DNA from 3 places in the Serratia proteamaculans genome. Region 2 is predicted to be linked to each of the others. Evidence: predicted binding sites of a transcription regulator. Region 2 holds the regulator's gene; each other region holds the start of a gene.
What was found. The regulator LexA, encoded in region 2, represses DNA repair genes until DNA is damaged. The targets are predictions, from matches to a motif close to TNCTGTATGTACATACAGNA.
Positions count from the first base shown of each region.

Region 1 (4,147 bases), 3.0 Mb from region 2:
TCCAGTACCGGCGGCGTGATGTCCATGCTGTCGGTCGGTTTCCAGAACGGATCCGGGATCGGACGCCCCATGGCTTCAGCCTGATCGACGCGTTCGTTATAACCGGCCAGGTTACGCACACCGAGCGCAGACATCAGCTTGTAGCGACGCTCCATCTCGGCGACACACCAACGCAGGGCATTGGCGGCGTCTTTCATGTCGGTAACCACGTCGGTCAACAGATGCGGAATGCCCTCATAGACTGACAGTTCCAGCATTTTCGGGTCGATCATGATAAAGCGCACTTCTTTCGGCGTGGCCTTATACAGGATGCTCAGGATCATGGCATTGACCCCGACCGACTTACCGGAACCGGTGGTCCCCGCGACCAGCAGGTGTGGCATTTTAGCCAAATCGGCCACCACCGGTTCGCCGGAAATGTCTTTACCCAATACGATCGCCAGCGGCGACGGATTGTCGCGGAACGCCGGGCAGTCCAGCACTTCTCGCAGATAGACCGTCTGACGTTTGACGTTAGGCAGCTCCAACCCGACGTAAGGCTTGCCGGGGATCACTTCCACCACACGCACCGCGGAGGTCGACAGTGAACGCGCCAAATCGCGCGACAGGTTGGAAATACGTGCAGCCTTGACGCCCGGAGCCAAATCCAGCTCGAAGCGGGTGATGACCGGACCTGGTAAAATGTCCACCACGTCGGCTTTCACCCGGTAATCGGCCAGGCTGGCCTCCACCAAACGCGCCTTTTGTTCCAGCGCGAAGGAATCTACCGGTTCCACCTCTTTCGGGGCTTCGGTCAGCAAATCCAGCGTCGGCAACGGCGTGGTCGGTTTTTGCAACGGCATATCGTTGCGCATCAGGAACGGGTGTATCAGGCTGTCCATCGCCGGTTGCTGCACAGCGGCAGGTTCCGGTTGCGCCACAGGCTGCTGATAGGCTGGCGGCTGTTGCTGCACTGCCGGTTGCTGCTGCGGTTGTTGGTAAGCAGGCTGATAGGACTGTGCCGGCGGAATCTGAGGCTGAGCCGGCGCGGCGGGCTCAAACTGACCGAACGGCACATCGTCTTCACTCTCGCTTTGCTGCTCAATGCATTCTTCCAACTGTGGCGACAAGGTGAACAATGGCTCAACCGGGCCATCATCAACCAAATCATCCATCGGCGAGAAGCCGAACGCATTACGGGTATCGACCGGCGTAGTTGGCTGCACCGATGGCGCGACTTCTGGCTGGCCATAGCGCTGGCTTTGCTGGTTGGCAAACGCTTGACGCAGTGCGGCCTCCTGCAGAGCAGCTTCATCATCCAGATTATCCGACGCAGATTCCTCACCGTAACGCTGGCTTTGCTGCTCGGCAAATGCCTGACGTAACGCCGCTTCCTGCAGGGCTTCATCATCTGGCGAAAGATTATCCGCATTCTGCAATGGCTCATCGTCCCCTCGGGTGCGCTGTTCCTGTTCGGCCATGCGCTGCGAAGGCAGTTTGATGCCATAAGAAGCCAGTTCACGACGAGTCGGAATGCGTACCGGATTAGGACGCGGTAATTCAGGGCCGAGGCCTTGTTTCACCTGCGAGTTAGCATCACTGGTAGCGCTAAAGGCCGGCATAAAGGTATTGGCGGCAACAGCACCGGCAATCGCCGCCGCTGCGGCAGGTGCCTGAGGTTTCACGCTGCCAAACGGGGTAACGGCAGGCTCAGCGGCACTGAAGCCGGCCGGAGCGCTGACGTCAACGCTATCACGCTGGGCGGCAGAAAAATCAAACGGGGAACGGTCTGGCGACGGCGATACGGCCGGTGCGTCCCAGTTCCCCATACGCGGTTCATCGTCGTCCCGGTAAGGATCGGCCTGGCGCGTCAACTTCGGCGTCGGCGTCTCTTCAGGGATTTCAAACGAATACAGCGGCGGTGCGGTGTTTTCTGCTACCGCACTCATCGGATGCTGGTTCACCGAGGCCGGAGCCACAGGTGCTGCAGTAACCGACGGTGCCTGAGCCACGACAGGTGCCGCAGTGACAGGGGCGCTGGCTACCGCTGACGCGACAGGCGCGGCATCGGCCTCATCGTCATCATTAGCCCGCAGACCGCTGAGTAACGGATCTTCGGCATCTTCCGCCGCCATTTTGGCGGTTTCCGTTACCGAAGGCGCAGAGAACAACACGTCGTCTTCCGCCGCATTGGCCGCCGTTGCCGAGGTAGCCACAGCAAGCGCGGCATCCTTGTCAGCGGATTCAGGCTGATCTTCGACGTAGCGCTCATCATCGTCATGATAACGGTCTTCACGACGTGAGCGGTTGGTCATAAAGGTGGCCGTACCCAGCACCACGCCGCCGATGCGCTCGGCGATCACCAACCAGGACCAGCCGGTAAACAGCGTCAGCCCCGCAGCCCAAACGCACAACAGCCCCAGGGTGGCGCCGATACCGTTGAACCACGGCAACATGGCGTTGCTCAGCAAGCTGCCAATCACGCCGCCGGATGCGAAGTAATAGAGGTCGTCGACATTCAATGCCGCCAGGCCACACGAGGTGAGCACCAGCGCCAACGTGCCGATCAGGCGCAGTGAAAGCGCAAAATAGTCGATGTATTCGCCATTGCCGCGCTGACGGTAAGCCGCCCAGCACAACACCAGCATGATCGGCGGTATCGCATAGGCGAGTACCCCGAAGGTGAAGAACAATGTGTCGGCCATCCAGGCCCCGACGCCACCGCCCAGGTTATGAATAGGCTCATGCCACGCGGTCTGCGACCAGCTTGGGTCAGAGGGATTAAAACTGACCAAGGCAGCCATGAGGTAAATGGCAAAAATGGCTACCACAATCAACACAGCTTCGAGCAAACGGCGACCGCTGCTGAGTTTTCTCAAGGTAACTTCTTTATCTTCTGTATATTCCTGGCTCAAGAAAGGCTCTCCAGGTTCCTGTTAGCTGACATAGCAACAGCGCCGAGAAGCTTCCCCGGCGCCGAAACTGTATGAATAAACAGGAGTGTAACCAATTTAATCAGGTTTTGCACCTGCACCCTACCGTGTTTTGATAACCAGACGGTTACTCTGTTTCACTTCTTCCATTACCACGTACGTACGGGTGTCGTTAACCCCCGGCAGACGCAGCAAGGTTTCACCGAGCAACTTACGGTAAGCCGACATATCCGGCACGCGGGTTTTCAACAGATAGTCGAAATCACCGGACACCAGATGACACTCCTGAATTTCTTCAAGCTTCTGAACGGCTGAGTTGAATTGCTCAAACACATCCGGCGCACCGCGATTCAACGTGATTTCCACGAAAACCAACAGGGAAGCGTCCAGATAATGCGGGTTGAGCAAAGCGGTATAGCCATGAATAAAACCCTGGCGCTCGAGGCGGCGCACGCGTTCTAAACATGGAGTTGGAGATAGCCCCACGCGCTTCGAAAGCTCAACGTTCGAAATACGCCCATCCTTCTGCAGCTCGTTCAGGATATTGCGGTCGATACGGTCGAGATCTTTACCCGGGCGTTTCTTATTGTCTGCCATTATTATTGTCTCTCTTATTTTCTTCCCTGCACTTGCCACACCCTAACCAACATCAATGTGTAAGGGTTCGTTCCAAGCGAAGACCCAATGCCTGTCATATGCTTCACTACCATCATCACCCCTTGTGCAGTCTGTCTGTCAAACCCTGCACCGGGTAGTTAAATGACGTTATTGCAAGAAGAAATCCCCCTCGCTTGCGCGGTGTCCCCTCACCCGCCGCACGCGGCTTCAGCAACGGCGCAAAATTCTGCGCCAACGCCGTAAATACGTACGATTTACTGCAGGGACAGGGATAATTTCTTCTTCCTATGATGTTTTCGCAAATGCGCAGCGGATTGTCAAAGTAAAAGAAGCAAAATCAGAAGAACGTACCGTCATGAAAAGTTAGCACCCCGTTTTTAGTTATGAATCGCTGGCTTAAAAACCCCGCTGCCAAGGCGCTTAAACCCGCTTTACGGGCTGTTTCTGACCCATTGAGTACACCACAGTGTTGAGTGGCTTCCATAAGTTAAATTGCTGCGTTTTACGCTCGCTTTAGCAGCAAAATAATAATTAATAGGCCATGACTATCAAACAAATCGTTAACAACATCCCCTGACGCTTTTTTTAATGCCGCATTTTCCCTACAATCGAATCCA
Region 1 covers NZ_OX461105.1:1,857,884-1,862,030, reverse strand. The annotation lists gene QOT07_RS08755 (DNA translocase FtsK 4TM domain-containing protein) at 1-2,894, opposite strand, end outside; gene lrp (leucine-responsive transcriptional regulator Lrp) at 3,015-3,509, opposite strand.
Region 1: a site for LexA is predicted at 2,960-2,979, ahead of QOT07_RS08755 (DNA translocase FtsK 4TM domain-containing protein). Genes of this name have one in related genera too.

Region 2 (4,147 bases):
CACGCAGTGAAAGAAATACCGCCAGCGCCAGCCATAGCCCATGATTGCCCAGTACCGGTAGGGTAAACAGCGTCAGGCCATAACCAGCCGCCGCCACTGCCATGCTATTACGCATTTCTGCGCCGCGGGTGGCACCAATAAACATGCCGTCCAGCAAATAGCACCATACCCCCACCAATGGCAGCACCACCTGCCACGGCAAATAGTGGTTCGCCAGTGCGCGCAGCTCCGGTAAAGAGGTCAACGCCGCAATAATTTGTTGGCCGGTCACGGCATAGAGCAGGCCAAAGCCCAACGCCACCAGACAGGCCTGCCGGCAAGCCGCACGCCATACTTTACGCAGTTGGCTATCGTCACGGGCCCCATAGGCATGGCCCGAATGTGCTTCCACCGCGTAGGCAAAACCGTCGAGCGCGTAAGCCGTAAAGGTCAGCAAATTCATCAGTACCGCATTTACTGCGACCACCTCGCCGCCAAGCCGGGCACCGAAAATAGTCAGCGAGGCAAAACACAGTTGCAGCAACAATGAACGCAGCATAATGTCGCGATTCAATGCCAGCAGACGCCGCAGATTACCGCGCCAGGCCTGACGCAGCATCGGCACAGAAATACCGCGTATGCGCATCACTCGCCAGGATAGCCCTAACCCCAGCAGCAACGTGGCATATTCAGAGATGGCAGTCGCCGTCGCTGCACCCTGCACGTTCCAGCCCAGCCCCATCACCAGCCAGATATCCAATACGATATTCAGCAGATTGCCGACAATCAGCAGGATCACCGGCGCACGCACGTATTGCACGCCAAGCAGCCAACCCAGGATCACCATATTGGCCAGCGCCGCCGGGGCACTTAGCCAGCGGATCTCGAGGAATAAACGAGCCTGCTTCAGCACCGCCCCGTCACCACCGACGATTTTTAGCGCCAACTCAATCAGCGGATAGCGCAGCAGTACAATGGCCACCCCGGCCAACACGGCCAGCAGCAAGGGTTGCATAAAGGCACGCGCCAGCCCCTGCGGATTTTGCGCCCCCAGCGCCTGTGCGGTCAGTCCGGTGGTACTCATACGCAGGAACAACAGCAGCATAAACAGGAAACTGGTCGCCATGGAGCCCACCGCTACACCGCCCAAATAGGTCGGGCTATCGAGGTGGCCGATCACCGCGGTATCCACCAGCCCAAGCAATGGCACGGTGATATTGGAGAAAATCATGGGCAGCGCAAGGCGCCACAGGGCTTTATCGGTATCGCTGGTGAAGGCAGAAAGCAGGCGCATAGTGAAATGTTCCCGTGGCAGTGCGGTTTTAATCAGTCAGAAATGACATCGCCCCAGAGCTGGGGCGACTTAAATCAGAGGACGGTGTTCGAGCGTAGGGATTAAACCCAATCGCCGTTGCGGATCACACCGACCGCCAGACCTTCAATGGTGAAATTCTGCTGACGCAGATCGACCACAATCGGCTGGAATTCGCTGTTTTCCGGCAGCAGCTCAACCACGTTACCGTGTTTTTTCAGGCGCTTGACCGTGACTTCATCTTCAATGCGCGCCACGACGACCTGGCCATTACGCACGTCCTGGGTTTTATGCACCGCCAGCAGATCGCCGTCGAGAATACCGATGTCACGCATCGACATGCCGTTAACCCGCAGCAGGAAATCCGCACTTGGTTTGAACAGGGAAGGATCGACCTTGTAGTGCCCTTCGATATGCTGTTGCGCCAACAGCGGCTCACCGGCGGCTACGCGGCCAATCAGCGGTAAACCTTCTTCATCTTCCATCAGCAGGCGAATACCACGCGAAGCGCCGGAGATGATCTCGATGACGCCTTTACGCGCCAGCGCTTTCAGGTGTTCTTCTGCGGCATTTGGCGAACGGAACCCCAGACGCATGGCGATCTCGGCGCGCGTTGGCGGCATGCCAGTGGACGAAATATGATCGCGAATCAGATCATAGACCTCTTGCTGTCTGGTAGTTAGTGCTTTCATTCCGCCCCCTGTTTGTTTATACAGTCTTGCTGTGAGTATATACAGGTAAGTGCGGCTTGGGAACCGAAGAGTGAATAAAAATCAGGGATTAGCGACCCGCGTCGCAACAGAACTCCCCCACTCAGGCAAAGTGCTGCCACAGCACCGAACCCCAGACAAACAGCGCCAGAATAATCGCCAGCAAGACCGCCGCCGAGCCCATATCCTTTGCCCGGCCGGAGAGCTCATGATGTTCGGTGCCCACCCGGTCGACAATCGCTTCAATCGCGCTGTTCAGTATCTCGACGATCATCACCAGCAACACCGATCCGATCAGTAAAATGCGCGCTATCGCACCCACGTCCAGCCAAATCGCCAGTATGATAGCCAGCACCGTTGCCACCAATTCCTGGCGAAACGCCGCTTCGTGCTGCCAGGCGGCGGAAAAGCCTTTATAAGAGTAGCCGGCAGCTTTAATAATACGGGTCAGGCCGGTTGCTTGCTTTGTCATGTTTTTTAGTGCCTTTCGCAGAGGTAAGTCATAATTAAACAGTCTAAGCCAGGAAACGCTCCCGGCTCTCGGTTTTCCAACACCACAGATCTGCTACCCGGATTCTGGTATGCTTGCGGCGCATTGCTAACAAGAGGCTTCACGTTGTTATGTCAGGTTGGCGTAAAATTTATTATAAACTATTGAATTTACCACTCAAACTGTTGGTAAGAAGTAAGGTTATCCCTTCAGATCCGGTCACGGAGTTAGGGTTGGATCCCTCACGGCCGATTCTGTATGTTTTACCTTATAATTCCAAGGCGGATTTACTGACGCTGCGCACCCAGTGCCTGGCGCAAGATCTGCCCGATCCCCTCAATCCGCTGGAGATAGACGGTACCGTGCTGCCCAGCCACGTGTTTATTCACGACGGCCCGCGCGTATTCCGTTACTACACGCCGAAAGAAGAGTCGGTAAAACTGTTCCACGACTATCTGGATCTGCATCGCAGTAATCCGGAGCTCGACATTCAGATGTTGCCGGTCTCGGTGATGTTCGGCCGCTCTCCGGGGCGCGAAGGTCACGGCACCCCGCATCTGCGTCTGCTGAACGGCGTCCAGAAATTCTTCGCCGTGCTGTGGCTCGGCCGCGACAGCTTTGTCCGTTTCTCCAATACCGTTTCCCTGCGCCGCATGGCGACTGAACACGGTACGGACAAAATCATTGCGCAAAAACTGGCACGCGTGGCGCGCATGCACTTCTCGCGTCAGCGTCTGGCCGCCGTCGGTCCAAGCCTGCCGGCCCGTCAGGACCTGTTCAACAAGCTGTTGGCGTCCAAGGCGATCGAAAAAGCGGTCGAAGACGAGGCTCGCAGCAAGAAAATTTCCCACGAAAAAGCCCAGCAGAATGCCATAGCGCTGATGGAAGAGATCGCTGCCGACTTCTCTTACGAGACGGTGCGCCTTTCCGATCGCGTGCTGAGCTGGACCTGGAACCGCCTGTATCAAGGCATCAACGTCACTAACGCCGAACGCGTGCGTCAGTTGGCGCAGGACGGCCACGAGATTGTTTATGTGCCCTGCCACCGCAGCCACATGGACTACCTGCTGCTGTCCTACGTGTTGTATCACCAGGGTCTGGTGCCGCCGCACATTGCTGCCGGCATTAATCTCAACTTCTGGCCGGCCGGGCCGATCTTCCGCCGTCTGGGCGCTTTCTTTATCCGCCGTACTTTCAAAGGCAACAAGCTGTACTCGACGGTGTTCCGCGAATACCTCGGCGAGCTGTTTACCCGCGGTTACTCGGTGGAATATTTCGTCGAAGGCGGCCGTTCCCGTACCGGACGTTTGCTGGAGCCGAAGACCGGCACCCTGTCGATGACCATTCAGGCGATGCTGCGTGGCGGTACCCGCCCTATCACACTGGTGCCGATCTACATCGGTTACGAGCACGTGATGGAAGTGGGCACTTACGCCAAAGAGCTGCGTGGTGCGACCAAGGAAAAAGAGAGCCTGCTGCAGATGCTGCGCGGCCTGCGCAAGCTGCGCAATCTTGGCCAGGGTTACGTCAACTTCGGCGATCCGTTGCCGTTGACCACCTACCTGAACCAGAATGTGCCGCAGTGGCGTGAATCGATTGACCCGATCGAATCCCAGCGCCCAAGTTGGCTGACACCGACGGTCAACGATCTGGCGG
Region 2 covers NZ_OX461105.1:4,894,242-4,898,388, forward strand. The annotation lists gene dinF (MATE family efflux transporter DinF) at 1-1,273, opposite strand, end outside; gene lexA (transcriptional repressor LexA) at 1,375-1,983, opposite strand; gene QOT07_RS22770 (diacylglycerol kinase) at 2,105-2,473, opposite strand; gene plsB (glycerol-3-phosphate 1-O-acyltransferase PlsB) at 2,623-4,147, shown strand, end outside.

Region 3 (4,147 bases), 3.0 Mb from region 2:
ATCGCGCGATGACTGTGCAAAAAACAGTCTAAAACGGGGTGTAATTGGCGGGGAAATTCGGCGTAAAGCTGTTATGCTTAATAAAGTTACGCGGTCACTGAAGAGCTCACGATGAAATATCAGCAACTGGAAAATCTGGAGAGCGGTTGGAAATGGAAGTACCTGGTGAAAAAGCACCGGGAAGGGGAAGCTATTACCCGCCACATTGAAAACAGCGTCGCTCAGGAAGCCATTGACGAGCTGCTGAAGCTGGAAAATGAGCCGGTAAAAGTGCTGACGTGGATAAGCCATCATATGAATCCGGAACTGGATAACCGGATGAAGCAAACTATCCGCGCACGGCGTAAACGTCATTTTAACGCAGAACACCAACATACGCGTAAAAAATCTATCGATCTGGAGTTTCTGGTTTGGCAGCGGTTGGCTGCGCTTGCCCGTCGTCGTGGGGTGACGCTGTCAGAAACCGTGGTGCAGTTGATCGAAGACGCAGAACGTAAAGAGAAGTACGACAGCCAGATGTCGTCACTCAAGCAGGATTTAAAAGCCATTCTCGGTAAAGACAAAGAGTAAACCTACCAGCCAGCCCCGACTTTGTAAGGGGCTCTTTGTTGCTAATGCCAACGTCACTTAATTTGGCCGAAAAAAAACCCCGCATTGCGGGGTTTTTTACTAAGAGTGGTAGCTTAGCCTTGTGGCTGAGTTACAACGTCTTTGATACCTTTAACTTCGATCTCTACGCGACGATCTGGTGCCAGGCAATCGATCTGTGCTTTGGTAGCACGGCCAGCTTTGTAGCCACAGGTGTTACCAGTGACTGAATCAGCTTCGCCCATACCACGTGCAGAGATTTTATCTGAAGGAATACCTTTAGATACCAGGTAATCAACAACGCTTTGAGCGCGTTTTTCAGACAGTTTCTGGTTGTACTGGTCAGAACCAACGGCGTCGGTGTAACCCAGAACTACAACAGAACCATCTTTAGGATCCATGGAGCTCAGCTGAGTGTACAGCTGGTCCAGAGCCTGTTGGCCTTCTGTTTTCAGAGTAGATTTGTTGAAGTTGAACAGCACGTCAGACTTCAGAGTGAAACGCTTGGTTTCAACAACTGGAGCCGGAGCTGGAACTGGTGCTGGAGCAACAACATCATCCTGACCGAAACGGTAAGAAACACCCAGGCTCAGCATGGTGTTGTCTGGACGTGCGCCGACAGTACCTGCATCACCGATGTTGCTAACGAATTGGTAGTCCAGGCGAGTAGCCCAGTTTTTGGTCAGTGCGTATTCAACACCAACTGCTGCCAAAGGAGAAACGCCGGTGTCGTGGTCGCTCAGACGAGTGCCATTACCGTAGTTAGCTTTGGAATCAGCACGCCATACCATGCCGCCCAGACGAGTGTAGATGTCCAGATCGTCCATGATTGGGTAGCTCAGTTTAGCGGCCAGTTGAACGCCCTGCGCTTTGAAAGCACCGTTGTTCACGCTGCCTTTGTAAGGCATACGGCCAAGCCAGTCATAGCCCAGCTCGAAGCCCAGGTATTGGTTCGCCTGGTAACCCAGGAACGCGCCAGCACCCAGTTGATCTTTATGGGTCGGACCATTGCCGATACCATTCTGGTAACCGTTGCCGTAGAAACCAGTGTCATGGTACTGGGACCAGCCCAGTTTAGCACCAGTGTACCAGGTATTATCTTTTGGGGCGGCTTGCGCTACTGTTGCGAAACCTGCCAGTGCCACTGCTAATGCGATAGCTGTCTTTTTCATTTTGCGCCTCGTTATCATCCAAATAGGCAATGAGCTTTAAAGCTGTTTAAGCCCTTGGTTAAATTCCTTCGCCAAGGTTTGAGCCCTCGTTTGTTACTCGGCCAGTTTATCTGGCGTTATAGAGCAACCTTGGCGATGTAAAGTCTACAACGTGGCGCGAAAGTTACAAGTGTGATGTGATAAAGCTCTAAAAAAAAACGCAGAAACATACATATTTACTAACATTAACCGGCAAAAAAGCGAGCATTTTGACCTTGGATTTAGGTCGCGGAACCGCAGCCGCACTCGCTTTGTCCCTGATCCCATAAAGGTTCCCTTGCAGGGAGATGAAAATGATGGGAAAAATCCTAAATTTACTTAATGATACAAAGAAGAGTGAATTTTTAGGGTGGAACAGTGTCCGTGAATCGGGTTTATGTCACGTTGAGGACGCATTATGAACCCATAAGCGTTACCTAATTCTGCCGCACGCCTTAATTTTAGACGATCTTCTTCTGTAAGATCGGGCAGCCATCCAAGAACTACACTGTAGTTACCCGTCAGCAGCGCTTTTTCCATCGCTTCAACCGTGTCCAACGGATGAATTTGACTCAGTTGCACCACTTTCCCCACCGGCAAACCGGATTGCTGTAGCCACAACTTACTCAGTTTTTGCTGTGGGGTCAGCCATAACAGCCAGCGTGACTGCATACCCAACTGCTGCAACAGTGGCAGCAATAGTTGCGCCACTGCGGGCTGATGCTCGTTGTAAACAAGTTCACTGATAAGGCCATTCTCTTTGCCGGCATCCGTGCTTTCTGCAGCATTATTCACCGCAAAAGAGCTGTGGCTGAAATTGGTTTTGTAGAGTGATTGAGTACGCATAAAGTATCCCGCCCGTAGTGTTACTGTATGTTTATACAGTACATCCTGTTGTGATTAAGATCAACCCAAATCTTCGTGGTACCTCGCATAATTGCGATTATTTTTTATACGACGGGCTTTTGTGATTGGCATGACTGCGGATAGTGCGTATTTTTCTAATTACTTGTTCACGTTACCTTTATTTCATTGATGCGAGGAATAATAGAAGGGTAACCTACACCAGGAGAACGCTATGAAAGGGACATCAACGGGAAGGATCGTACAGGCCAAAGCTTATTTTTACGCATTAGGTGGCATCACTACACGCTCACAATTCGGTGGGTACGGGATACTGGCCGATGGCGTCATGTTCGCTGTGATTGCCGAAGGGGAGCTGTATCTTCGCGCGACGGATAGCTTGGAGCCAGCCTTCCGCGAACGCGGAATGGTTAATATGGTTTACTCCAAGCGTGGAGTACCCATAACCATGCGTTATTACTGGGTTGATGAAACGCTATGGCGGGATCGTGGAGAACTTGTAGGGTTAGCCTGGCAGGCAATTCGGGAAGCACGCCAGGAACTTAAGGTGAAAACGGATAACCAGGGGCGTCTGAAGGCCTTGCCGAACATTGACATCAATATGGAACATTTACTCTGGCGGGCGGGCATTCGCAATGTTTATGATTTACGTCTGAACGGTGCCAAGCGCAGCTATCTCCGTTTGTTGCAGCAGCAACACAATTTGGGCCTACGGGTACTGCTTTCTCTGGGGGGAGCCATTGCCGGTTATCATCATGCTGCCTTACCCTCGGAAATGCGTAGTGAGCTGACTCATTGGTTTGAGCGAACCATGTCGTTGCTTAGCCACGGACATAACCCGGGAGTTCGGGGCCTGATAAAAGGCCCCGGGTGATTAGGCCGATTTGCCAATTTGCGCATTGAGCATCGTGAGTTCCGGAAGCAATTCAATCACCAATCCAATCTGCTGTAATACCAATTGATCTTTGCTTTCCGGTTCCGGCGCTGCGTGCTGAATACGTTCTGCCAGACTTTCCAACGCCTGAGTGATGCGTTGTTCGTCCTGTTCTTCCCAATGCAGGGCGCCATCGACATAACAAACTGCATCATTCAGCAGATCCAACGTAGCAGGGTTGTTCAGGCGCTCACGGTGGGCGCCCAGCGCAGAGATATAACTCAATAAGGTGTGGTTTAAACACAGCAGGCGAAAGGCGGCTTCCTGAACTTCCTTATTGGCTTTTGGGTCGGCAGACATGTTGGATATCACCGAAGCCAACTCTGCATCACTGTTGTGTGCATCCCGACGAGCGATACGATAAGGAAGGCCATTATCTTTGCCCTGATGGTATTGCACCAGAATGGCATCCAGATAACGGCAGTTGGCGTTCAGCGTTTTGCTGACGACTGCCGGCAGTTGGCGGAATTTCCAGTCTGGCCAGATAAAACTGACTGCCGCCCAAGCGATGGCACACCCTAAAATCGTGTCGTAAACGCGAGGCGCGGCGACTTCAAAACCTTCACCCAGC
Region 3 covers NZ_OX461105.1:1,940,327-1,944,473, forward strand. The annotation lists gene matP (macrodomain Ter protein MatP) at 112-570, shown strand; gene ompA (porin OmpA) at 684-1,760, opposite strand; gene sulA (SOS-induced cell division inhibitor SulA) at 2,118-2,624, opposite strand; gene QOT07_RS09075 (TfoX/Sxy family DNA transformation protein) at 2,857-3,516, shown strand; gene yccS (YccS family putative transporter) at 3,517-4,147, opposite strand, start outside.
Region 3: a site for LexA is predicted at 2,646-2,665, ahead of sulA (SOS-induced cell division inhibitor SulA). Genes of this name have one in related genera too.